2 linked regions of the Cycloclasticus pugetii PS-1 genome follow. The protein of the gene in region 1 interacts with the protein of each later gene in a pairwise test. Links are inferred from orthologs where the notes say so. Each region holds a gene or a part of one and is shown on either strand. Other genes may lie near its edges. The genes, in order: cysK and cysE.

Region 1 (12,225 bases):
TTTCGCGGCTAATTGAGTGTAAATTGCTAAGAGTGTGATTATGGAAAAGCCTCATCAATGCCCGATTAGTGAGCTCTATCAATCACTTGATAGCCATGAAACAGGCTTGTCAGATGAAGAGGCTGAGCGGCGGCTTAAAATTGTTGGTACGAATGAACTACACGTTCGGCAGCAAACACCTGGCTATATAAAATTCCTCTTACAATTTAAAAATTTCTTTGCCATCTTGCTGATGGTTGGGGGCAGTTTAGCTTTCTTTGCTGATTATTTGGACCCAGGTCAAGGTAACTTTTATATTGGTTGTGCCCTGTATGGCGTGGTATTACTCAACGCTATTTTCACCTTTATACAGGCGTATCAAAGTGAAAAAATCATGCAAAGCTTTCAGAAAATGTTACCAACGATGGTTAATATTGAACGTGAAGGTGAGGTTAAGCAGATCGCCGCTAGCCAAGTGGTTCCTGGTGACATTATGTTGCTGTATGAGGGCGATAAAGTCTCGGCAGATGGGCGCTTAATTCGCGTTAATCAACTGCAAGTTGATATGAGTAGTTTAACGGGTGAAAGTACGCCCGAAACCTTACAGTTAGAGGCTGATAGCGAGAACCCATATCAAAGCCGAAATATGGTGTTTTCAGGTACCTTGGTACAAAGTGGCAATGCTAAGGTGCTGGTTTGTGAAACAGGTATGGCGACTCAAATTGGTAAAATAGTTGAGTTAACCAAGCAGACCTCAAACGTTGAAACTCCCATTGGTAAAGAGCTAAATTACTTCATAAAAATAATCAGCAGTATTGCGATAGTGCTTGGTATTAGCTTTTTTGCCGTGAGCGTGGCGATTGGGAAAGGGGAGATCAGTAGCCTTATTTTTGCGATTGGGATCATCGTCGCGAATGTACCCGAAGGCTTATTGCCAACGGTCACATTAGCACTCACCATGGCCAGTAAACGAATGGCGCGTAAAAATGCGCTGATTAAAAATTTAGAAAGCGTTGAAACACTGGGTAGCACCACCGTTATTTGCACCGATAAAACTGGCACCCTAACGCAGAATAAAATCAGTGTTAACAGCTTGATTACTAACCAACGTGAATACGATGTGGGGCTATCGTTGACTGCTGATGATGTGGAATTACACATAGCCCGTCGAGTGATGACCCTTTGTAATAACGCACACCTAGACAGTGAGCTGAAATACAGTGGTGATTCAACAGAAGTGGCGCTGCTGGCTTACGCAGAAAAGCTAACCTCAATTAAAGACATTGTGCAGACTAAACGCCTAGCTGAAAAATCGTTTACCTCTGAAGATAAATATATGGTGACCGTTAATGAATCACCAGAGGGCGATCATTTTCATGCCTATTTAAAAGGTGCGCCTGAAGTGGTGATGGCGATGTGTGATCAGATTCATTTAAATGGTCAAAAGGTGGCGTTTACCGAGGCGTATCGAAAGCAGGTTGTTGCGCAATATATGTCGCTGGCTGAACGAGGTGAGCGAGGCTTAGCATTAGCTTATAGGAATCTTGATAATGATGGCATTCCGGATGCGCATTACATATTTGTTGCGGTTGTTGGCATGATTGACCCGCCTCGGGTAGAAGTTCCTGAGGCGATCTTAAAATGTCGGCAGGCTGGCATACGTGTATTTATGCTAACCGGTGACTTTGGCCCTACAGCTAAAGCGATAGGTAAACAAATTGGCTTGTTTAGTGATAAAGGCAAGGTGCTAAATGGTGATGAATTATCAGCATTAGATGAGGCTGGCTTATCGAGCTTGCTGGATGAAAATGAGTTGATATTTGCGCGTATTACACCAGCTCAAAAGTTGCAAATAGTCCAAGCCTTGCAAAAGAAAGATCAAATTGTCACGGTCACCGGTGATGGGGTGAACGACGCGCCTGCGCTTAAAAATGCAGATATGGGCGTAGCAATGGGCTTGATGGGGACAGATGTCGCGAAAGAAGCGAGTAATATGGTGTTAATGGACGATAACTTTGCCACCATTGTGACGGCGATTGAAGAAGGCCGGACTATTTTTGATAATATCAAAAAGTTTATCGCTTATATTTTAACCAGTAATATTCCTCAAATTCTGCCTTTTATCGCCTATGTTTTGTTGGATATCCCGCTGCCACTCACCGTGGTGTTAATACTGGCGATTGATTTAGGCACCGATATTATTCCAGCGCTGGGCTTAGGTTCAGAAAAGCCTGAAACCGATGTGATGAATAAACCGCCACGTGCCAGACATGAGCGGCTCTTAACGCGAAATTTATTGTTTATGAGCTATGGCATTGTCGGCATGATTCAAGCGGCTGCCGGCTTTTTTAGTTATTTTTATATCCTGCTGGATGGCGGCTGGCAATGGGGCAAGGCGTTGGCCGTATCCGATCCGCTGTATCGACAAGCGATTACTGCTTTTTTTGCGTCCATCATTATCTGCCAAATTGCCGATGTATTAATTTGTCGTACACGACGACAAAGTATCTTAACGGTAGGTATTTTTGCCAATAAACTCGTGTTACTGGGTGTTGTGTCAGAGTTGATCTTATTGGCTTTAATTGCCTATGTACCTTTGATGAATACGTTCTTTGGTACCGCGCCGCTGGAATTATGGCAGTTAAGTTTGAGCATTCCGTTTGCCATTACGATTATTATTGCAGATGAAATACGGCGAGTATTTGTAAGGCGCGAGAATCGGTTTGTATTGAAATGGCTGACATGGTGATACTACTATGCCAAGAATAATGGGTACAAAATCAAACAGAGTGATGAGTTAACATGCTCTAGGGTTGTTTTTGATTGATGACGTTTGTTCTGAGGTCAGTTGATGATTTTGATGTATCAACACTGATTTTGTTCGGCTGCTGGTGATGTTATTAAATAATGTTGAGATTTGAAATCTAGCTCGCTGGGCTGCCAGTACATAATATAGCCACTTAATAAGTCATAAACTAACTAAGCCATAAAATTAATTAAGCTTGAATCCAGATTGTTGAGTTGTTGAGAAACAGTGCCTTCTTTCTTCTTGAGAGAAGGCACTGTTATTTCTTTTGGTGACGCTGTTTTTTAGTTAAAGGCTGGTTTTATTTTGCTTTTTTAAGTAACCAAAAATCAAAAAAACCGGATACGAGGAATACCATAGGAAAGGTCACACCTAACATGGCTGTGGCTATCCATAGTTCAAGCTCCCAGCCACCTGCTGGGCCTGATATTAGCTCATGCCCTACGAATAAATAACCGGCATAACTGTAGAGTCGGTACATAACTAAGCCTGCTATAACCGCACAAGCTAATAGCGCAAAACCACGGTAAGGCTGCTTTAAATTAGGGAAGAGGCTAAATTGCATCATATTGTTAACCAAAAAGGCACCAAAAAGCATGCAGACAGGCACTTGAATCATATAGCTCACCTGTTCCATGCCGATAAAGTCAGTAAAAAACCAGCGTACGATGAATGCAAAAAGTAAAACATAGATCGTTCCAATAAGGCCGCGAATAGGCTGCGGGCGGCCCATCGACAGCTTGTTAATAGGCCAAAAGTCAAATAAAGAATGAATAACAATCACCCCTGCCGTTGTAACGGCAAATGTCATAGCCACCCATGAGTCGAATAAGCCTTTCGGGTCAATTTCTGGGTGGTAAAGCGGGTGAACAATCTCGCCGTTGGGTGTGGGGATATGCGCTAATGCGCTGTAGTCAAAAAAGATAAACCAGACAATATAGGCTAAGACATACGTGGCCACTAATGTAACAAGCCCAATGATGACAGGGTTTTTACTCAGTAAAGAAAAAGGCCAAGCATGCCATATCGGAATAAGCCATAAAACAGTCACAACCGTTAGAATCGTATACTGGATAAACATCGGGGTATCGCCATAATTTTGCCCAACCAAGGCGGACAATAACAAGGTGAAGAATGCACCTGCAGCAACAGTAATAAGGGTTAAGCAAATGCCTTTTAGTGGCTGTGGCATATCGCCGATTCGTTTGGGTAAGTTGTTATGCCAAAACAAATTTAAAATGACTTGTGTGGGTGTTGCGCACATAAATGCGATACCCACCCAACCGGTAAAAAAGTGTTGCTCAAAAGGTGCAATACAAAGAGCGGCTAGGGTTAATACAACAATGATACCCATGCTCCCTGATAGTAGGGCAGATGAAAGTGACTGGTTTGCTGCTTGAGTGCTCATGAGGCTCCTTTGATATTATTTTTATCACATAACCATAGACTATCTATAAGTCATATTAAAGTTGAATTTAACGATAAATAGGCTCGTGGGTATTAATTAGGGTTACGCCAATCAATACTAGTATTCCAATTCAGCAACGGGCTCAATATTGATGAATACTTCAATAATCAAGCGATAACACTTGTTCAAGTAACGATCCCATAAAGAGGTTTGTAAATAGTTTGCAGAGCAAGTATCGGTTTAAGTGGGGGCTAAAAGGACAGCTGTGTTGACATCATTAGTGCGGTAAAGGAGACGATAAAGGGTCATTTAAGGCTATAACATGTCTTGCGAAACTGATAATAAAAAACTATGTTGGCGATGAATGCTGCAATGGTAAAGTAGCCCTTTAAAACTCGGAACGTTTGATATTTTAATGTTTGAAGAAAAAGCAGAATGTAATCACCTGCCTGAGTTATTGCAACAGTTAAGCAGTGCCATCGAACAATGCCAGCGATTTGAACAGCCTGATGCCATGTCAACCGTGGACAGTTGGACTACAGCATTAAATCGTCCAGTACCTACGCAAGGTATTGGTGCAAAACAGGTGATTAGTGAATTGGGTTTACATGTGATGCCGAATGGGTCGCAACTGGCTAAACCCGGTTGTACATCCTATATAACAACAGCCGCGACGGATATGGGGTCTATTGCGACATTGGCTGGAATAGTGGCATCACCACAACGTGTTGGCATGACCGCTTTTAACCATTTAGAAGAGGTTGCCTTAAATTGGTTAACTGAAATGTTTGATTTGCCAAAGGGTATGCAAGGCGTTTTTAGCAGTGGCGGCTCTACGGCTAATTTAATAGGCTTAGGCGCGGCTAGGCAGTCTGCCTTTGAAAAAGTTGGTTTAGACCCGGCAAATGACGGTGTTCAGCGCGCTTGTAAAGTGTATGCCACTGAGCATAGTCACCACACCATACACCGTGCAGCTGCTGTGTTGGGTATGGGGCGAAAGGCGATGGTGCATGTGCCTGTTGATAATATGATGAGGCTTTCACCGAGAGAGCTTAAACGTTTATTAATAGAAGATAAAAAGTCCGATGCATTACCAGTGGCTATTGTGGCTAATGCAGGCAGCACGAACACAGGCTCGATTGACCCTTTGCAAGAAATTGGCGAAATTGCACGTGAACATAATATTTGGTTTCATGTTGATGGTGCTTATGGTTTACCCGGCACATTAGATCCACAAGTACATGAATTATATAAGGGGCTGGCATTAGCTGATTCTATTACTGTTGATGCTCATAAATGGTTAGGTGCACCGGTTGGTATTGGGGCGACTTTTGTGCGCGATGTTCAAGCGCAATATAAAACCTTTAACCAAGGCGAAGCAGCTTACCTAGAAACAACAACGGTAAAAAATGAACACATTGAGAACTCAATGGATACCATTGGTTTTCCGTATCATGATTTAGGTGTTGAGCTATCTGCACCTGCTCGAGGTGCCATTGTATGGGCTTTGATTCGTGAAATTGGTGTAGAGGGAATGAAGGCGCGTGTGTGTCGACACAATGCTATGGCGCGACGTGTTGCTGAACGTGTAGAAAAACACCCTCATTTAGAATTAGCATTAAAGCCGACGTTATCGGTATGTTGTTTCCGTTATGTTAATGAAAAAGTAGATGATTTAAATGGCTTAAATAAAAAAATTCACCGTCAACTAATGAAAAATGGTGTCAATATTCCGAGCACCACCATGGTGGATAATAAGCTGGTTATCCGGCCGTGCTTTTTGGGTGCTAGAACAGATTGGCATCATGCTGATGATTTGGTCAATGAAGTGCTTGAAATTGCTCAGGCACTCATTTAATACTAACTAAAGTAGTTCTTAAATAAGGAGATTGATATGGCTCAACGCTACGATAATATTTTACAAACAATAGGTCATACGCCGGTTGTACGGATCAATAAGCTTGGCCCAAAAGGGGTGAATGTTTTTGCCAAAATAGAAGCGTTTAACCCAATGGGGTCGGTTAAAGATCGGCTTGCTTTGGGTGTTATAGAAGATGCTGAGCGTAAAGGTGAGCTAACGCCAGGTCAAACGATTGTAGAAGCGACCAGTGGCAATACCGGTATTGGTTTAGCAATGGTATGTGCACAAAAAGGCTACCCATTGGTGATAACCATGGCCGAGAGTTTTAGCGTAGAACGCAGAAAACTGATGCGCTTTTTAGGCGCAAAAGTGGTGCTAACGCCGGCGCATGAAAAAGGCACGGGCATGGTTAAAAAGGCGGAAGAACTGGCGGCTAAAAATGGCTGGTGGCAATCAAAACAGTTTGAAAACCCAGCAAATGCGCAAATGCATATGAAAACGACGGCAGAAGAAATTCTAGAAGATTTCTCCGATGTAACGCTTGATTATTGGGTCACCGGTTATGGAACAGGCGGGACGTTAAACGGTGTATCAGCCGTATTAAAAGAAAAAAGCCCAGCAACCAAAGTTATTGTCTGTGAGCCGGTAAATGCAGCCTTATTAGGTGGTGGTATTGCGCAAGTTGAAAATGAAAGCCACCCAAGCTTTAACCCTCACCCGATACAAGGTTGGACGCCAGACTTTATTCCCGTGTTAACAAAAGAAGTGGTGGATGCTGGCTCACGTATTGATGAACTGCTATCTATCGATGGCAAAGAGGCCATTCAGTGTGCGAAAGATTTAGCGCAACAAGAAGGTATTTTTGTGGGTATTTCAGCAGGTGCTACCTTAGCTGGGGCTTTGAAAATAGCCGAAACAGCGAAGTCAGGTGCGAATATTTTATGTATGTTGCCAGACACTGGCGAGCGTTATTTAAGTACGCCTTTGTTTGATGATATTTCGATTGAGATGTCAGAGGATGAAATAGCTGTGTCTAAGTCAACACCGGGTTATCAGTTTTAATTCATTATTGGTCTCACGACTAGGGCTTTGCTTATCGAGCAATGAGTTGAAGTGTGACGACTAATAGCCGGTGCAAGTGTTGGATACAGTAGAATAAGCTTTTATAGTCAGACACGATGAATTGAATGAATAAGCAAATAGAGTTATTAGCACCCGGCGGCGATGTAGAAGCAATTAAAGGGGCCATTGTTGCCGGTGCAAATGCTGTTTATTGCGGTTTAGATGTTTTTAATGCACGTAATCGCGCAACCAACCTTTCTTTTGATGAGTTGTGTGGCGTATTACGTTTAGCGCATCAGCACGATTGCGAGGTATTTTTAACGCTCAATGTCGTTATATTGGAGCAAGAATTACCAAGCCTAATCAAACTGTTGAATAAATTAGTGAATAGCGGTCTGGATGGCATTATTGTGCAGGACCTTGGCACATTTAATTTAGTAAAGAAGTATTTTCCAAGTCTTGATTTACACGCCTCAACGCAGTTAACGACGCACAATGAAGGGCAAATACAGTTTTTAAGCAAAATTGGCGCTTCTCGGGTTAATTTATCGCGCGAACTAAACCTTGACGAGGTTAAAAGCCTGACCCGTTTTGCACATGATCATGATGTATTAACCGAAGTTTTTGTACACGGTTCCCTTTGTATAGCTTTTTCTGGTCAGTGTTATTCAAGCTCGGTAAGTGTCGGCAACTCTGGTAACCGTGGGCGGTGTAGCCAAGCGTGCCGAGATGAGTATGAAACCACTGCCACGGGCAATAATTTCCCACTTAATTTAAAAGACAATTCAGCCTATTTTGATTTACCTGAATTAGTGGACGCGGGCGTCGACTCGTTAAAAATAGAAGGACGTATTAAGGGTGCGCATTATGTTTATACGGTGGTGGATAGCTGGCGTAAACAAATGGATAAATTTGAACAAACAGGGCGCTTATTAGAAGACGATTCAAATTTACATAAGGTCTTTAATCGTGATTTCACCAATTCCTTTTTAAAGGGTGATCTGACCAAAGACATGTTTATTGATAATCCCAGAGATCACAGTGTTGAACACGCAGTGACGAAAAGCCAGGCTGTATCGATTGTCCATATTCATAAAGCAAAACAAGATTTGTATGAAGATAAAAATAAAATTGGTGATGAATTAGCCGACAAAATTAAAGGCTTAAATATCGATAAGCAGCAATTGAATTTGGTTTTTTCTGGGCAAGTGGGTGAGCCATTAGTGCTAACTATTCAGGTAAAGACTGCAAATGGGCAAGATGAGACAACACATGTGATCGAATCTGCAGAGCCACTGAAAAACCCAACACAGTCAACACTGGATACCAATGCGATCAAGAAGCGTTTTAAAGGCTTCAATAAGGCGAGATATACGATTGAAGCCATAGACTTTAGTCGTTTAGCAGACAATATTAGCCTGCCATTCAAAGAACTGGCACGGCTAAAAAATAAAGCCGCTTTCCTGCTGAATGATTCTGTTGAGATATTGCGGGATGTCGATGTGCCGCCACTGCTCAATCACCCAAAAGTAGAAGAAGGTTCATCGATAGATAAGAAGCCGTCTATGTCTATTTTAATAGCGGATGAGAAAGACCTGCATTTATGTGAGGTAACACAGGCGGACATTTACTTTAAGTTGCCAGAAAGCTTTAAAAAAGGCTGTACGAAATACATTGATTTATTTCTTCAAAACCCACGTTTAATACCGTGGTTTCCCGCTGTTTTAATTGGTAAAGATTACCAAGAAGCCGTTAATGTCCTAAAACATGTGCGCCCTAAACGTATTGTTACTAATAATACGGGTATTGCCTATAAAGCGTTTGAAATGGGAATAGATTGGGTTGCCGGACCGTTTTTAAACACCACTAATTCATATGCTTTGTTAACCTTGCAAGAAACGCTTAACTGTTCGGGTGCGTTTATTTCTAATGAAATTAATCGTATGCAAATTAAAAATATTGCGCGACCCAAAAATTTCAAATTGCTCTACAGTATTTATCACCCCATTTTAATGATGACCAGTCGACAATGTTTCTTTCAACAAACTGTGGGGTGTAAAAAACCGAGCATTGAAGATGGCTGCATGCTTAAGTGTCAAAAGGCAACGACTATTACCAATGTAAAAGGTGTGTCGTTTGCCATTGATAAGCAAAAAGGTGGCTACCCCAGCATTTACAATGATGAGCAGTTTTTGAACCTAGATGTAGTGAATGATTTGGCTGATTTATTTGATGAATTTTTTATAGATTTAACCAATATCGGTGCAGGGTCAAAAGAAGAGCAGAACAAAACACAATTGATAGATTCTTTTGAGCAAATAATAAGCGGTCAAAAGGCAGCAAAACAACAGCTTAATCAAATGGTTCCTGTCTCGACGATGGCACAATATAGACAAGGCTTATAACAAGCAGCTGAGCTTGTAGTATTGGTTGCTTTGTGTATGCAGTAGTTTAAAAATACTGTGCGCTTAAGCAGTTGAACCACTCAAAAAGTATTTTTTTAAAATAGCCCTTCACGCTAAAATTTTAGTGGGAATAACGGTTATACTAATAGGTCATTAGGCTCATCAATAACTGTATTTAAGTATGAAAAAGATATTATTTATCATCGTAACAAGTTCCTTCTTGATCGGTTGTGATGGACAAGATGGTATGGGCTCAAACCCACTAAGGGCTAAGGCACGTGACATTGAGAACCAGCAAGAACAGGCTGCAGGCCGTGAACAAGAAACAGCGTACGGTTCAGCCATCTCCGATTCGTTTAAAAAAAATAGCGAATAGCCGATACCCAAACACACTGGCAGGCTGCGTGTTTGTTGCAAATAATGATACTGGTTTCCTTAGTCTAGGCGTGTAATTAGCATATTTCGCTTTTAGTAGTTGAGTAGTGCTGTTCAACGCCACATGGGTTTAGACATCGAGCTTTAAGGGTAATATAAAGCAGCCAGCCAGCCCATTTTATGTCACCTAAATAGACATAGCGTAGCTGGGTTTTATCGCCATTTTGCCCAAGGATCCTCAGTATTTTCAGGGCTATAGCTATCTTCGACGGGCGGGCGCTTATTCTCGTGCGTTGTGTGTTGGCCTTTATTATAGGTAGAGGCTTTATTAACACGTTTAGTCTGTAATTGTTCCGCGTCTTCCAAACTTAGCTCAGCTGGTTTCCCGGGCGTTTGATTTGCTGGAACAAGTCGGTCTCTAGGTGGTATTGAGAATTCTTTAGATGATACCTTGGGCAGGTTTTTAAATTCATATAGATAAAATGCCTCAACTTTTTCACGCGCCCAAGTTGTCTTTTTTAGAAACTTAAGGCTCGACGCAATACTCGGGTTAGTCTTAAAGCAATTAATATTCAAATAAGCAAAGAGAATCTCAAAGCCGTAATGCTCGACGATCTCAAGCAGCAGGTTCTTTAAACTAAGGCCATGCAGCGGGTTATTTGTGTAATCAATTGGGTCATTCATGATATTTGTCTTAATTCGGTGGGTTAGGCCTCCATTATACCTGTCAGCAACCGGCGATAGAGTGAAGCGATAAGACTTTTCGTTTAGCTGTACTAACACAGCCGGCACTACCGAGAAAATCGCTACATCATATGTTCAATGCTATTAAATACGGCCTGCTTAATAAATGCTTGGTCAGCTGGAGTCGCATGACATAGGCACCCAAATAAGCAAACCGTATTAGGGTAGAGCAGGGCTAATTAAGTGATGAAAAGCGTGAACTAGTATTACATGCGATTAACCGCCATTTCATAATTAAAGATTGGGCAAAGTATTTTAGTTCAGGGCTGGCATCGGTGTGATCATTAATCATACAGAGGTGTTGATAGGTTGCTTGAGCAAATTTTAACTCCCTAGTTTGTGCATATTTGGTTGTTAAAAACAAAACAGTCGTCTGTAGTTTTTCAATGCTTATGTTTGTCGCCATGTCTGCAATGTTTGATGAAGGGTCTAATGGTGTGCTATTGGATTTCATACAAATACCTTTTTTTGTTAATGAGAATGATTATCATTAATATTTAAAACAAATGGATTGGCGCTGTCAAGAAAATACTTTTAATAATCTTATTGCTAATGAGAATGATTCGTATTACTATTCATTAAAATTATGGAGAGGGATTAATTTTATGAAAAAGTTGTATGCAGTCAGTCTATTGACGTTAGCCAGTGGTGCTTCAGTGGCAGGAGAAAACCAATGGCTATATGCAAAAGGTACAGACACGAGGCCGCAAGGGAGTTATGAGTTCAAACTGAGTGACACAATTAAAGTTGGAAAAAACTCAGGTGATTATGTTGCACATGATATTAGGCCAGAAATTGAGTATGGAATAACGGATAAATTAACTGTAAGCGCTGAGCTGGTGTTTTTTGATCATAACTACTCACTGAATAATTCAGACAATGACCCTATGTTTAGTACACAGGGAGGGGCTGGCAAGCGCTTTGATAAATTTCAGTTTGCAGGGTATGAAGCGGCGCTTAAATATAATATTTTGAGCCCTTATAAAGATGTCATGGGTTTATCTGTAGGCTTGGCTTTTGAGCATAGAGATGCGTACAGATTAGATGGCGCAGATATCGATCAAGATTCGTTAACAACGACATTCTATTTTCAAAAAGACTTTTTAGATGACACACTTATATTTGTTGTTAACCCTAAGGTAGAGCTTGAAAGAAGAAAGTCCCCCGATGTATTAGAGGAAGAGATTTCATTAGAGTTGATGGCGGCTGTTTCATATCGATTTATGCCTAAATGGACGGTCGGCCTTGAGTATCGCTCTCAATCTGATTATTTAAGTGTGCAAGAAAACGGAGAATTCGAAGAAGGTGTGCAGCGCTCTAGTTTTGATTTAACAGATTTTAGATTAGGCGATAGGTATCAAAGTGGCCAATACATAGGTCCAACGCTTCATTATGCGACTCAGCGATGGTGGGCAACAGGCGGTGTGTTGTTTCAGTTCCAAGGGGGCGGCGGCTTTAGTGAAGATGGTAAAAACTTTGATGAGCATGAGAAATACCATGCCGGCGTATCATTCGGTTATGAGTTTTAATGCAAGCGTTAAACGTAAAGTACATACTCGGCTTTATGCTGTTAAGCCTGATTTCA
Region 2 (12,242 bases), 420 kb from region 1 along the record:
GTGGCCGCTGGCAAAAGGGGGCTTCGATGGTTCACCAATTCACCTTGGGCCTGCAGTGGACACAAGGGCGCTGGGTACTAGAGGGAGGCGTTATTCAGGACCTGAATGGTCCGGATGCTACCGGTTTCTTGCTCAGCATACGGTTTCATTGAGATAAAGAGTTTACTGATTATGCAAATTGTTGCATTTTGAGCCTGCTGTATATCGTTAGGTTGATTACCTATCATTACCCGACGATCACGGGAATTACTCCTGTTTGTATCCCCAGTGTATCCCAAGGCTTTATCTAGGATCTGGAGTAGGAAATAATCCGTTGCGTTTATGTGAAGGGGAAGATGGTACCAGAGGCCGGACTCGAACCGGCACACCCGTGAAGGCGGGGGATTTTGACATTAACCTACCATCTTTCGATGCTAGCCAGACTATATCATCACCCTAATATACTTAGGGGCTGGACGCTGTTTCACTTGGGTTCTAATCCAAGCTACTTCCTGTTATTAAGCCATCTCGCAACAGCTCAGGTAGTCGTTGAACCTTCCGTCTCAGACGGCTTGGCTGCTGATTGTCGTATCTATTTCTAGACTTAGAGTTTCCAGCAATTCATCCAGTTTTTCTCACTCGCGATTGCTCACGAGGGGGACTCAGTTTTTTAAAGACACTGGCTTTCGCTTATCCCCTGTGTCTACCAATTTCACCACTCTGGCACTAAATACATTTATTGTCTGCCGACAGTCCTTTTTTATACTACCCGCAAATCCTTTCACAGGTACACCACAGAAAAGCTTAATTTCCACTTGGGATACAAAATCGCTTGAGAATTTTGAATCCGGCGCGTCTACCAGTTCCGCCACCCCGGCAAATAAGTGTGGGCATTATAGACAGTTTCAAATTCAAACTCTATTAAAATTTTAATTTAATAGCCTGTTTTGCGCTCGCTGATGAGGGTCGTTCCTGTTAAGATCCGTCGCCATGAAAAAAAGTGACTTTAATTACGACTTGCCCAATGAATTGATTGCTCGCTACCCATTAGAGAAGCGGGTTGATAGCCGTTTGCTGGTGGTGGGTGAGAATGACTTTTCCGACAAGGTTTTTGCTGATCTGCCGATGTTATTGAGAGAAGGGGATCTGTTAGTTTTTAACAATACCCGCGTTATTGCTGCGCGCCTGTTCGGCCATAAAGAAACAGGCGGTAAGTTAGAGATCCTTATTGAGCGTGTTATGGGGGATAAGACGGCGTTGGCACATGTTCGTTGCAGTAAATCACCCAAAGCCGGTACCCACATTATTTTAAATGATGGTTATAAGTGTTTGGTTGATGGTCGTGAAGGCGATTTGTTTCAACTTACGTTTGATGACTCGATTGATACTGTGTTGAAGGCCATCGGGCATATGCCATTACCACCTTATATTGATAGGGACGATGAAACGCTGGATATTGAACGCTATCAAACGGTGTTTGGTCGTAAACCTGGGGCAGTTGCTGCGCCAACAGCAGGGCTGCACTTTGATGAGCGCCTGCTTGACGACATAAAATCACTTGGGGTGAACTTTGCTTATGTCACCTTGCACGTTGGTAGTGGTACTTTTCAGCCGGTTAGAGAAGAAAACCTTGCTGACCATATTATGCATAAAGAATGGCTAACGGTAGATGAACAAACGGTTCAACAAATTGAAGCGACTAAAAAAAATGGTGGGCGTGTTATTGCTGTGGGTACAACGGCGATGCGTTCATTAGAGTCTGCAGCAAAAGAGGGGGCTATTAAGCCTTTTACAGGCGATACAGATTTATTTATTACGCCGGGTTACCACTTTAATGTGGTGGATGCGATGGTAACGAATTTTCATTTGCCTGAATCTACTTTATTAATGTTAGTGAGTGCATTTTCTGGTTATCAGCGAATGAAATTGGCGTATCAACATGCAATAGCCCAACGGTATCGGTTTTTTAGCTATGGTGATGCTATGTTTTTAACAAAAATGTCAGATACAACTGAATAATATGAAATTTAATTTATTAAATACCGATGCTAAGGCCCGCCGTGCACGTTTAACGTTTGACCGCGGTACTATTGAAACCCCCGCTTTTATGCCCGTAGGCACGTACGGTACGGTTAAAGCAATGGCACCAGAGGAGTTATTAGACACCGGTGCTGAAATAGTGCTCGGTAATACGTTTCACTTAATGTTGCGTCCGGGTGTGGAGGTTATTGAAGCGCATGGTGACTTGCATGACTTCATGAACTGGCAAAAGCCTATTTTGACTGACTCCGGTGGCTTTCAAGTATTTAGCTTGGATGAAATGCGTAAAATTACAGAGAAGGGTGTTCATTTTCGTTCCCCGGTGGATGGCCGAAAAGTATTTATGGGGCCTGAAGAGTCAATGCAAGTGCAACGGCAATTAGGCTCGGATATTGTAATGATTTTTGACGAATGTACACCGTACCCAGCCACTGAAGAAGAAGCGCGTATATCTATGGAGTTATCGCTACGCTGGGCCAAGCGAAGTAAAGATGCTCATGGCGATAACCCTTCGGCTTTATTTGGTATTGTTCAAGGAGGTATGTATGAAAATTTACGTGATAGGTCATTAGAAGCGCTGAAGCAAATTGATTTTGATGGCTTTGCGATTGGCGGTTTGTCTGTTGGTGAGCCTAAAGACGACCGTGAGCGAGTTTTGGAACATATTGTTCCGGCTATGCCCAGTGATAAACCGCGCTATTTGATGGGCGTGGGTAAACCCGAAGATATTGTTGAAGCGGTGTTAAAAGGCATTGATATGTTTGATTGTGTTATGCCAACACGGAATGCACGTAATGGTTATTTGTTTACCCGTAAAGGCTTAGTGAAAATAAGAAATGAAAAGTATCAATTTGATACCAAGCCAGTTGATGAGGCATGTGAGTGTTATACCTGTAAGAATTATTCGCGTTCCTACTTGCGACATTTAGATAAGTGTAAAGAGATTTTAGGCTCGCGTTTAAATACGATTCATAACCTTCATTATTATCAAGACTTGATGCGTGGCTTACGTCAGGCTATTGAGCAAGAGCGCTTGTTAGAATTTGTGGATGATTTTTATGAGCAGCAAGGCAAAACACGAGATGCTGTGGCATAATGCGTGATTGAGTTAATTCATTAATAAGGAAAAAATATGTTAGATTTTTTAGTTTCAAACGCCATCGCAGCAGATACCGCAGCCGCAACTCAAGAAGCAGCAGCACCAGGGTTCGAAGGATTACTTTTTCCAATTGCGTTAATTGTTATTTTTTACTTTCTTTTAATTCGTCCTCAACAAAAGCGTAATAAAGAACACAAGCAACTTGTTGCAGGCGCTAAGAAAGGCGACGAAATTGTAACCAATGGTGGTTTGCTGGGTAAAATTACAGAAGTGGATGATCATTTTATTACACTTGAAATTGCGCCTAATACATCGGTTCAAGTGATGAAGACTTCAATTTCAACGGTAATGCCTAAAGGCACATACGCATCTGCTGGAAAAGCAAAAAAATAAACTGCCAAACGAGTTATTGTTATGACGAATCATTTTCCTGCTTGGAAGAACTTAATGATAATAATGGCGTTAGTTGTTGCTATTATTTACGCACTACCAAATCTTTACGGTGAAGACCCTTCTGTACAAATTTCGCCTTTGCGTGGTGCGGTCATCAACAGTTCTGTTTTAGCTGATGTAAAAGATCAGCTAGCACAAAATGGTGTTGCCTTATTAAAAGGTGAGTTGAATGACAGCCAAATTTTGTTGCGCTTCAAGCATTCGAATGATCAACTTAAGGCGGTTGATATTATTAAGTCGGTCTTAGGGAATAACTATGTTGTGGCTCTTAATTTGGCGCCAACAACCCCTCAATGGTTGCGTTCGTTAAATGCAGCGCCTATGTATTTAGGCTTGGATTTAAGAGGTGGTGTGCATTTCTTACTGGAAGTGGATATGCAAGCTGCTGAGAAGCAAGCAGTAGACCGTGGTGCGGCTGATTTTCGCCAATATTTGCGCGAAAATAAATTGCGTTATCTAAGCGTTATGGTCAATGGCCACAATGTTGGTATTAAATTTAGAAACCAACAGATTCATGACGAGGCGATCAGCAAATTGGAGTCTCAGTTCCGTACTTGGGACTTTAAGCCTGAAGTTAGCGAGTCCTCAACGCCCACCTTAACGGCAACGATGTCAGATGATGAGTTAATGGACGTAAGAAACTATGCTGTTCAGCAAAATATCATTACGTTAAAAAATCGTGTTAATGAGTTAGGTGTTGCAGAGCCTGTTATTCAAAGACAGGGTGAAAGCCGTATTGTTGTTGAATTACCTGGTGTCCAGGACACGGCTCGTGCAAAAGAGATTTTAGGTGCAACCGCAACACTTGAGTATCATCTGGTTGATACGCAAAATTCAGTGTCATCTGCATTAGCTGGAAGAGTGCCGATTGGTTCTAAGTTATATAACCGTCGAGATGGTGGCCAAATCCTGTTGAAAAAACAGGTTATTGTGACCGGTAATGAGATTGTAGATGCTTCATCAGGGATAGAAGGTGATACAGGCTCCGCAATGGTTTCTGTGTCATTAGATGGTCCGGGTGGTAAAAAAATGAGCAAAACCACACGAGAAAATATTGGTAAACCAATGGCGGTTGTATTTATTGAAAATAGAACCGATATAAAAATGGTTAACGGCGAGCCGGTACGCTACAAAACAGTCGTCGAGGAAGTGATTAATGTGGCGACCATTCGTGGGCACTTTAGTAACCGTTTTCAAACAACAGGCTTAGATAATTCAGCTGAAGCACGTGATCTAGCTTTATTATTAAGAGCAGGTGCCTTGGCTGCGCCGATTGATATTGTTGAAGAGCGCACGGTTGGGCCAAGCCTAGGGCAAGATAATATTGATAAAGGCTTCAATTCTGTGATGATTGGTTTTGTTTTAGTCTTAATTTTTATGGCTATTTATTACAAGACATTCGGCCTTTTTGCCGATGTGGCCTTGGCCTTTAATCTGGTTTTTATCGTTGCTGTATTGTCACTCTTGCAAGCCACGTTAACGCTGCCTGGAATTGCCGGCATTGTGCTAACAGTGGGGATGGCGGTAGATGCTAATGTGCTAATTTTTGAGCGCATTAAAGAGGAGATTAAAAATGGAAACTCACCTCAAGCTAGTATTGCGGCGGGCTACGATAAAGCCTTTTCTACCATTGCGGATGCAAATATCACGACATTGATTGCCGCGATTATCCTTTTCGGTTTTGGTACAGGGCCTATTAAAGGTTTCGCTATTACCTTAAGTATCGGTATTTTAACCTCTATGTTCACCGCTATTATTGGTACGCGTGCATTAGTCAATGTGACTTTTGGTAGTCGTCAAATAGAAAAACTGAAGATTTAAATTATGAGTAATCAACATACAATCAAGATTGATTTTCTAAGTAAACGTAAAATAGCGCTTATTTTTTCTACTCTATTAATTATTGTTTCTATCGCTTCTTTAGCGACCATGGGGTTAAAAAAAGGGATTGATTTTACTGGTGGAACGTTGGTAGAGCTTAGCTTTCCCGAAGCAGTTGAGCTGGAAAGTTTAAGGAATTTGTTAACAGAGGCTAATTTTAGTGGCGCTGTGGTACAACATTTTGGTTCATCAAAAGAAGTGCTCATCCGCTTATTACCAAATGATGCGTTAAATACTGCAGCGTTAAGTAATAAGGTGTTGGCTGCGGTGAATGAGAATTTCTCACAACAAGGTGAGTTAAGACGGGCAGAATTTGTTGGCCCACAAGTTGGTGAAGAGTTACAAGAAGATGGCGGTTTGGCACTATTATATGCCTTAATCTGTATCCTGATTTATGTCGCTATTCGCTTTGAATATCGCTTTGGCTTAGGCTCTGTGGCGGCACTGGCGCACGACGTTATTATTACCCTTGGTTTCTTTTCTGTTTTTCAGTTTGAATTTGATTTAACAGTACTGGCGGCTATTTTAGCGATTATTGGTTATTCATTGAACGATACTATTGTTGTGTTTGATCGTGTAAGAGAAAACTTTAGAACATTGCGAAAAGGCTCACCGGTTGATGTTGTTAATATCTCGTTAAACCAGACGTTTACTCGAACCGTGATGACCTCGCTAACAACTTTGTTAGTGTTAATGGCATTGTTTGTTTTAGGTGGTGAAATTATTCATGACTTTGCACTTGCGCTGATTGTTGGCGTGTTAATTGGTACCTATTCTTCTATTTATGTTGCTAGCCCCATAACGCTTGCCTTGGGAGTGACGAAAGAAGACCTGATGGTTGTTAAGGTTGATCAAGATGAGTTAGATAAAATTCCTTGATGAGCTGATAATTGGTAATAAAAAAGCCGCTTTTATAGCGGCTTTTTTATTGATCAAGTTTTGTGTGTTGTTTAACTGTTAATTACTTTTTCTGCATGCGGTGTAATTTTGTTTAATAAGGCCTGATGCATTTTAGGGTTGCCACAAACAATGTTACCTGTTTTGTGGAAATCGTGATTATTAGAAAAATCACTAACAACACCACCAGCCTCTTGAATGAGTAAGACGCCAGCAGCAAAATCCCAAGGTTTTAGACCGATTTCAAAAAAACCATCTAGTTTTCCAGCAGCTACATAAGCTAAATCTAAAGAAGCAGCTCCTGCACGTCTAACACCAGAGGTGGAAGAGAAAATATCACGAAAGATATCGAGGTAAGGTTCAATATCTTTATCGTTCTTAAAAGGGAAGCCAGTGCCTAGAAATGAACCTTCGATTTTTCGTTGTCGGCCAACACGAAGACGTCTGTTGTTCAGCATTGCCCCTTTACCACGTGTTGCAGTAAATAGGTCTTGACGAACAGGGTCGTAAATTACGGCTTGCTCTACGGTATCGCCTCTTTTTAAAGCAATAGATACCGCATAATGCGGAAAACCGTGTATAAAATTCGTGGTTCCATCAAGAGGGTCTATAATCCAAATATATTCAGCGTCTTGATTTAGATAGCCAGATTCTTCGGCTAAAACACCGTGATCGGGATAAGCACTTAATAAGATATTAATAATTTCTTCTTCAGCACGCCGGTCAATTTCTGTGGCGTAATCATTTTGATTTTTAATAGTTATCTTAAGTGTGTCAATTGAGTCAGCTGAACGTATTATAATATCGCCTGCTTGCCTTGCTGCCCTAATGGCAATATTTAACATTGGGTGCATGATGATGCCTAACTATTTATGTGGCGCAAGGATAACAGATACAGCCGGAGGATGTCTTTTGAAAGTCGATGAAAATAACGAAATATTGTCAAATATAAGGATTGTGTTGGTACAAACTTCACATCCTGGGAATATAGGCGCAACAGCGCGGGCCATGAAAAATATGGGGCTTAGTGATTTAGCCTTAGTTAACCCTAAAATATTTCCGAGTTCTGAGGCCACCTCACGTGCGTCTGGTGCCGATGATATTTTGGCAACAGCAAATGTTTATAATAGTTTAAAAGAAGCCTTGGAGCCGTGTGAGTTAGTCTTGGGGGCTAGCGCTAGAATTAGGCATTTGGGTTGGTCAGAGGTTGGCCCTAAAAAAGGCAGTGAATTGGCCATTGCATCGGCAAAGAATGCAAAGGTTGCGTTGGTGTTTGGCCGAGAAAACTCCGGGCTCACGAATGAAGAGTTGGAATTGTGTCAGCACTTATTACATATTCCAACTAATCCAAATTTTAGTTCATTAAACGTTGCATCTGCTGTGCAAGTGTTATGTTATGAGGTGTATTCAGCAGTGATAGGTGAACAGGTAATTGAATCACCTGATGTTGAAGATAGGCCTGCAACCAGCCAAGAGTTTGAAGGTTTTTTTGAGCACCTTTTAAAGACGCTTGAGAAAACAGATTTTCTACAGCTCTATAAAACTAAAAGGCTGCAACAACGCATCAGGCGTATTTTTTACCGTTCTGAACTTAATCGAACAGAGGTGAATATCCTACGTGGCGTGTTAACGGCAATCAATAATAAGATAGATGGAATCAAAAAAGCCTAACGTTGTAAAAAAATGTGTTAATAAAATCACGCACGTTAGAATAGAGTCACTATTAAATAAAAAAGCATTATGTTTAACCAATTAAAAGAAGATATTAATATAGTTTTTGACAGGGATCCTGCGGCACGTAGCAAAATTGAAGTGATCATGACCTACCCCGGGTTTCATGCGCTCCTGCTTCATCGCTTAAATCATTGGCTGTGGGGAGTGAATTTAAAATTTATTTCTCGTTTTATCGCTTATTTTTCACGCTGGTTAACCGGTATAGAAATACATCCTGGTGCGGTGATAGGCAAGCGTTTTTTTATTGATCACGGAATGGGCGTCGTGGTTGGCGAAACAGCTGTTATTGGTGATGATTGTACGCTCTATCATGGGGTGACCTTAGGTGGTACGAGTTGGAAAAAGGGTAAGCGACACCCTACGCTAGGTAATGGTGTGGTCGTAGGTGCTGGTGCTAAAGTGCTGGGGCCGATAGAGATAGGTGATAATGCCAGGATTGGCTCTAATGCGGTTGTTGTTAGATCGGTGTCTGCTGACACCACAATCGTCGGTATACCCGGTCGTGTTGCAACCACTGATTCTGTTAAACCAAGCCCTGAGCAAGAAGAGATGGCTAAAAAAATTGGTTTTGACGCATACGGCGCCTCTCAAGAACTACCTGACCCAGTGGCGGTAGCTATTAATAGTATGTTGGAGCATATCCACACAATGGATAAAGAAATGGAACGCATGTGCCATGAAATAAAATCATTGGGTGGTGGAATGGATGATCGGTCGGTCGAAGAAATTAACAGTGAACCAGTTGATGATGGAACAGGTTCTACTTGTCCAGAAGCGCGAGCTAAAGAAGGCTAGAATTTAGAACACTGATGATTTATTTTGATAATAACGCGACATCGCCGATAGATCCTCTTGTTTTTGAAGCGATGGAGCCATTCTTAACGACCTTTTATGGTAACCCTTCCAGTTTGCACAGACACGGGCGGGTGGTTAAAACAGCGATTGAACAAGCAAGGCAACAAGTGGCTAACCTTGTTAATGTGAGTGCTGAGCAAGTTATTTTTACCAGTGGTGGAACCGAGGCAAATAATCTTTGTATCTCAGCGGCTGTTTGTTCGAACAAACAACACCTTTTATTGGGCGCTACAGAGCACCCTTCTGTGGTTGAGCCAATACGCCAGTTATCAAAAAAAGGTTTCTTTTTTGATCAATTAGCCGTTGATGATAATGGCCTGATCTCAATAGATACACTAAAACGTGGTCTTAGCGAGGACACTGGCCTAGTGAGTATTATGCAGGCTAATAATGAAACTGGTGTGCTTCAAAATATAGCACCATTAGCTGCGTTGGCTAAAGAAAAGGGTGCTATTGTTCATACGGATGCGGTTCAATCAGTTGGTAAAATACCCGTTGATTTTAATGCATTGGGTGTCAATTTAATGTCTATATCAGGTCATAAAATTTATGGCCCAAAAGGTGTTGGCGCGGTTATTCACGATAAAAAAACGTCGTTAATGCCTATGCTTTATGGTGGTGGGCAAGAAATGAATATTAGGCCCGGTACTGAAAATGCTGCGGCTATTATTGGTTTTGGGCGAGCAGCTGAGTTAGCCCAACAAACGCTGGATAATCGCTCTAGGCACTTGTTAGCTCTTCAGCAAGCATTAGAAGCAGGGGTTAAAGGCATTGAAGGGGTGAGGGTAGTTGCTTCAGATGTTGACCGTCTACCCAATACAAGTCAATTGCTTATTGAATCGGTTGATGGGGAAATGCTTTTGATGCAGCTTGACCAAAAAGGCGTGGCAATCTCAAGTGGTTCAGCCTGTTCAAGCAATAGTAAAAGCCCAAGCGCCGTATTAACGGCGATGGGCGTGCCCGATAAGCGAGCCCTAAGTGCTATTCGTGTAAGTTTGGGGCAACAAAACACTCAACAAGAAGTAGCAGAGTTTGTTTCAATCTTAAAGTCGGTTGTGACTCAGTCGGCTTGATGTGAAAAGCACTGGCCAGACTTCTCGCTAAGAATAACGTTAATCAAGTTATTGGCTAATTCAGTGGGCGAGCTTAGGTTTTTTTCGTCTTCAGCTGGATGTGTCTTCTTTCTAATCGGTAACATACTGGGGCCTGGAATGAAGACATTACTGACCACAGTGGTCGCTTCTAGCTCATCTGCTAACATGGTGCAGAAAGATTCAAGTGCCACCTTGGAAACACCGTATGCGCCCCAGTAGGCTTTTCCTTGGCGAGCAGAGGAATCAGAAATAAAAGTGATAGATGGTTGTTTAGCCTGATGTAAAAGTGGCAAGCAAACTTTGCTTAGTAACACGGCTGAGTTTAAATTAACCTGTAGAACTTTCTGCCAGATCGAGCCTTCTTGGCTGCCAATGGGGCCAATGATTCCCATATCACAAGCCGCATGAACTATACCATCTAACCTTTTGAATTCATTATAAATAGATTTTATTAATTGCTGGTAAAGCTCTTCGTCTACTTGGCTTAAATCAAAGGGAACAATAGCAGGCGTTGGGTTGCCGGCCTGTTCTATTTCATCATACAAGGCTTCTAATTTCTTTTCATTTCTGCCGGTTAAAACCACTGTTGCACCGAGTTTGGCAAGTGCAAGAGCAGTTTCTCGCCCTAAGCCTCCGGTTGAGCCAGTTACTAAGTAAACGTGATCTTTGAGCGTCTGAGGCTGAAGGTTTATCGGGTTGATTATTATAGGTTTAGTCATCTTTTATATTGCTGATAGGTGTTGGTTTTCGGGTTGCTTTTTCAATGGGTTCTATTTCAGACATGGTTTTGCGTGTTTCTATACCAAGGTCTTTAAATTTACGTGCATTCGGGAAGACTTGCCGCTCTAAAGAGCCCACCGCTTTGTTGTAATGATCTACGCTTTTCTCTAAGGAGCTACCAATTTTACTGATGTGCTCTACAAAGGTTGTTAGTCTGGAGTACATTTCTTCACCGAGTTTTCGAATCGCTTCGGCGTTTTCGCTACTGGCTTGTTGGCGCCAACCAAATGCTATTGCTCTTAGTAAGGCGACCAAGCTGGTGGGCGTTGCTAAGATAACGTGTTGAGCGAGTGCATCTTCAAGTAGTGAGTGGTCTTGCTCTAAGGCGGCACTAAGAAATTGGTCGCCGGGTATAAAGAGAACAACGAAGTCGGGTGTATTTTTAAACTGTGACCAATAAGCCTTTTTCGATAGCTCTTTGACTCGATCCCTTACTTGCTTTGCGTGTCGGATAAGGTGTGCTTTTCGTTCGCCATCTTTGCTTTGTTCGGTAGCCGATAGATAGGCGTCAAGAGGTGTTTTAGCGTCAACAACAATATCGCGTTGGTCTGGCATGCGAATGATCATATCAGGTCGCATAGCACCTTCTTGGGTGTTTAAGTTTTCTTGTTCAAAGAAGTCACAGTGCTCTACCAGCCCGGCTAATTCGGCAAGACGCTTTAAGGTTAGTTCGCCCCATTGGCCACGGACTTCAGGCCGTCTTAGGGCTTGAACAAGATTTCGTGTTTCACTGTGTAACTGGTGCTGGGTTTCAGTCATATTTTGTAAATATTGACTGATTGAGCCGTGAGTTTGTTGTCGATCGGCCTCTAGTTTTTTGAGTTGTTCATCGGTTTGTTTAAGTATCTCTTTAATCGGGGAGACCATCTCGCTAAAGGCTCTCTCTTTTTCATTTAAGCGCGTTTCGACGGTCATTTGTTGTTTGCTAAAGTTTTCTCTAGCAAGTTTTAGAAACTCTTCATTATTGTCTCGTAATGCTTGGCTGGATAAGGCAGAAAAACTATCGCGAAAGTTTTGCATCATACTGTCTTCATCGGCCTTCGTTTTTTCTCTTAACTCCTTTTCAATGGCTTGGCGTGTTTCATGCGTCAGTAATTCTTTTTTAAGTGCTGTGTTAGTGCGTAACATGAGCAAATAACCGCCAATAAGGCCTATGACGATGCCACCTAAAAGGAAAAAAATATCGTTAATGCCAGCCATGATTAATTGATGCGCTTAGAGTAAGGGTTGTAGAGATGTTAATAAATCGGCGGGTTTATCAATATATCTATCAGCTTGCCAGTCATTAAAGTCAATACTGTCTGGAATGTAACCGAAGGTACAGGCTATTGTTTTTAGGCCAGCTAATCGACCTGCACGAATATCACGTTCTGCATCACCAAGATAGAGTGCGTTCATGGGTAAAACATCCAGCTGTTTACAGGCTAATA

What was found.
Region 2: the proteins of cysK (region 1) and cysE interact in binary tests that used the Escherichia coli proteins (3 or more experiments, as listed by UniProt). The link is inferred for Cycloclasticus pugetii PS-1 from one-to-one orthologs.

What each region holds. Positions count from the first base shown.
Region 1 is NZ_ARVU01000001.1:1,725,586-1,737,810, reverse strand. The notes cover bases 5,198-8,101. They hold cysK (cysteine synthase A), read left to right. Parts: upstream 5,198-6,087; coding sequence 6,088-7,116; downstream 7,117-8,101. Other genes in these bases: CYCPU_RS0108385 (peptidase U32 family protein), read left to right, coding at 7,242-8,101; CYCPU_RS0108395 (pyridoxal phosphate-dependent decarboxylase family protein), read left to right, coding at 5,198-6,051. In the rest of the region: CYCPU_RS0108405 (cation-translocating P-type ATPase), read left to right, coding at 41-2,728; CYCPU_RS0108400 (hypothetical protein), read right to left, coding at 3,087-4,193; more of CYCPU_RS0108395, read left to right, coding at 4,609-5,197; more of CYCPU_RS0108385, read left to right, coding at 8,102-9,521; CYCPU_RS0108380 (hypothetical protein), read left to right, coding at 9,703-9,897; CYCPU_RS0108375 (VF530 family protein), read right to left, coding at 10,110-10,580; CYCPU_RS0108370 (hypothetical protein), read right to left, coding at 10,816-11,094; CYCPU_RS0108365 (DUF6662 family protein), read left to right, coding at 11,246-12,169; CYCPU_RS0108360 (FMN-binding protein), read left to right, coding at 12,169-12,225.
Region 2 is NZ_ARVU01000001.1:1,306,841-1,319,082, reverse strand. Bases 7,063-9,983 are described here. They hold cysE (serine O-acetyltransferase), read left to right. Parts: upstream 7,063-8,089; coding sequence 8,090-8,878; downstream 8,879-9,983. Other genes in these bases: CYCPU_RS0106325 (cysteine desulfurase family protein), read left to right, coding at 8,893-9,983; CYCPU_RS0106335 (RNA methyltransferase), read left to right, coding at 7,262-8,020; CYCPU_RS0106340 (inositol monophosphatase family protein), read right to left, coding at 7,063-7,203. Also shown: CYCPU_RS0106370 (hypothetical protein), read left to right, coding at 1-152; tRNA preQ1(34) S-adenosylmethionine ribosyltransferase-isomerase QueA, read left to right, coding at 970-1,998; tRNA guanosine(34) transglycosylase Tgt, read left to right, coding at 2,000-3,115; preprotein translocase subunit YajC, read left to right, coding at 3,152-3,511; protein translocase subunit SecD, read left to right, coding at 3,533-5,392; protein translocase subunit SecF, read left to right, coding at 5,396-6,331; more of CYCPU_RS0106340, read right to left, coding at 6,403-7,062; more of CYCPU_RS0106325, read left to right, coding at 9,984-10,011; CYCPU_RS0106320 (SDR family NAD(P)-dependent oxidoreductase), read right to left, coding at 9,999-10,751; CYCPU_RS0106315 (DNA recombination protein RmuC), read right to left, coding at 10,744-12,012; CYCPU_RS0106310 (HAD-IA family hydrolase), read right to left, coding at 12,028-12,242.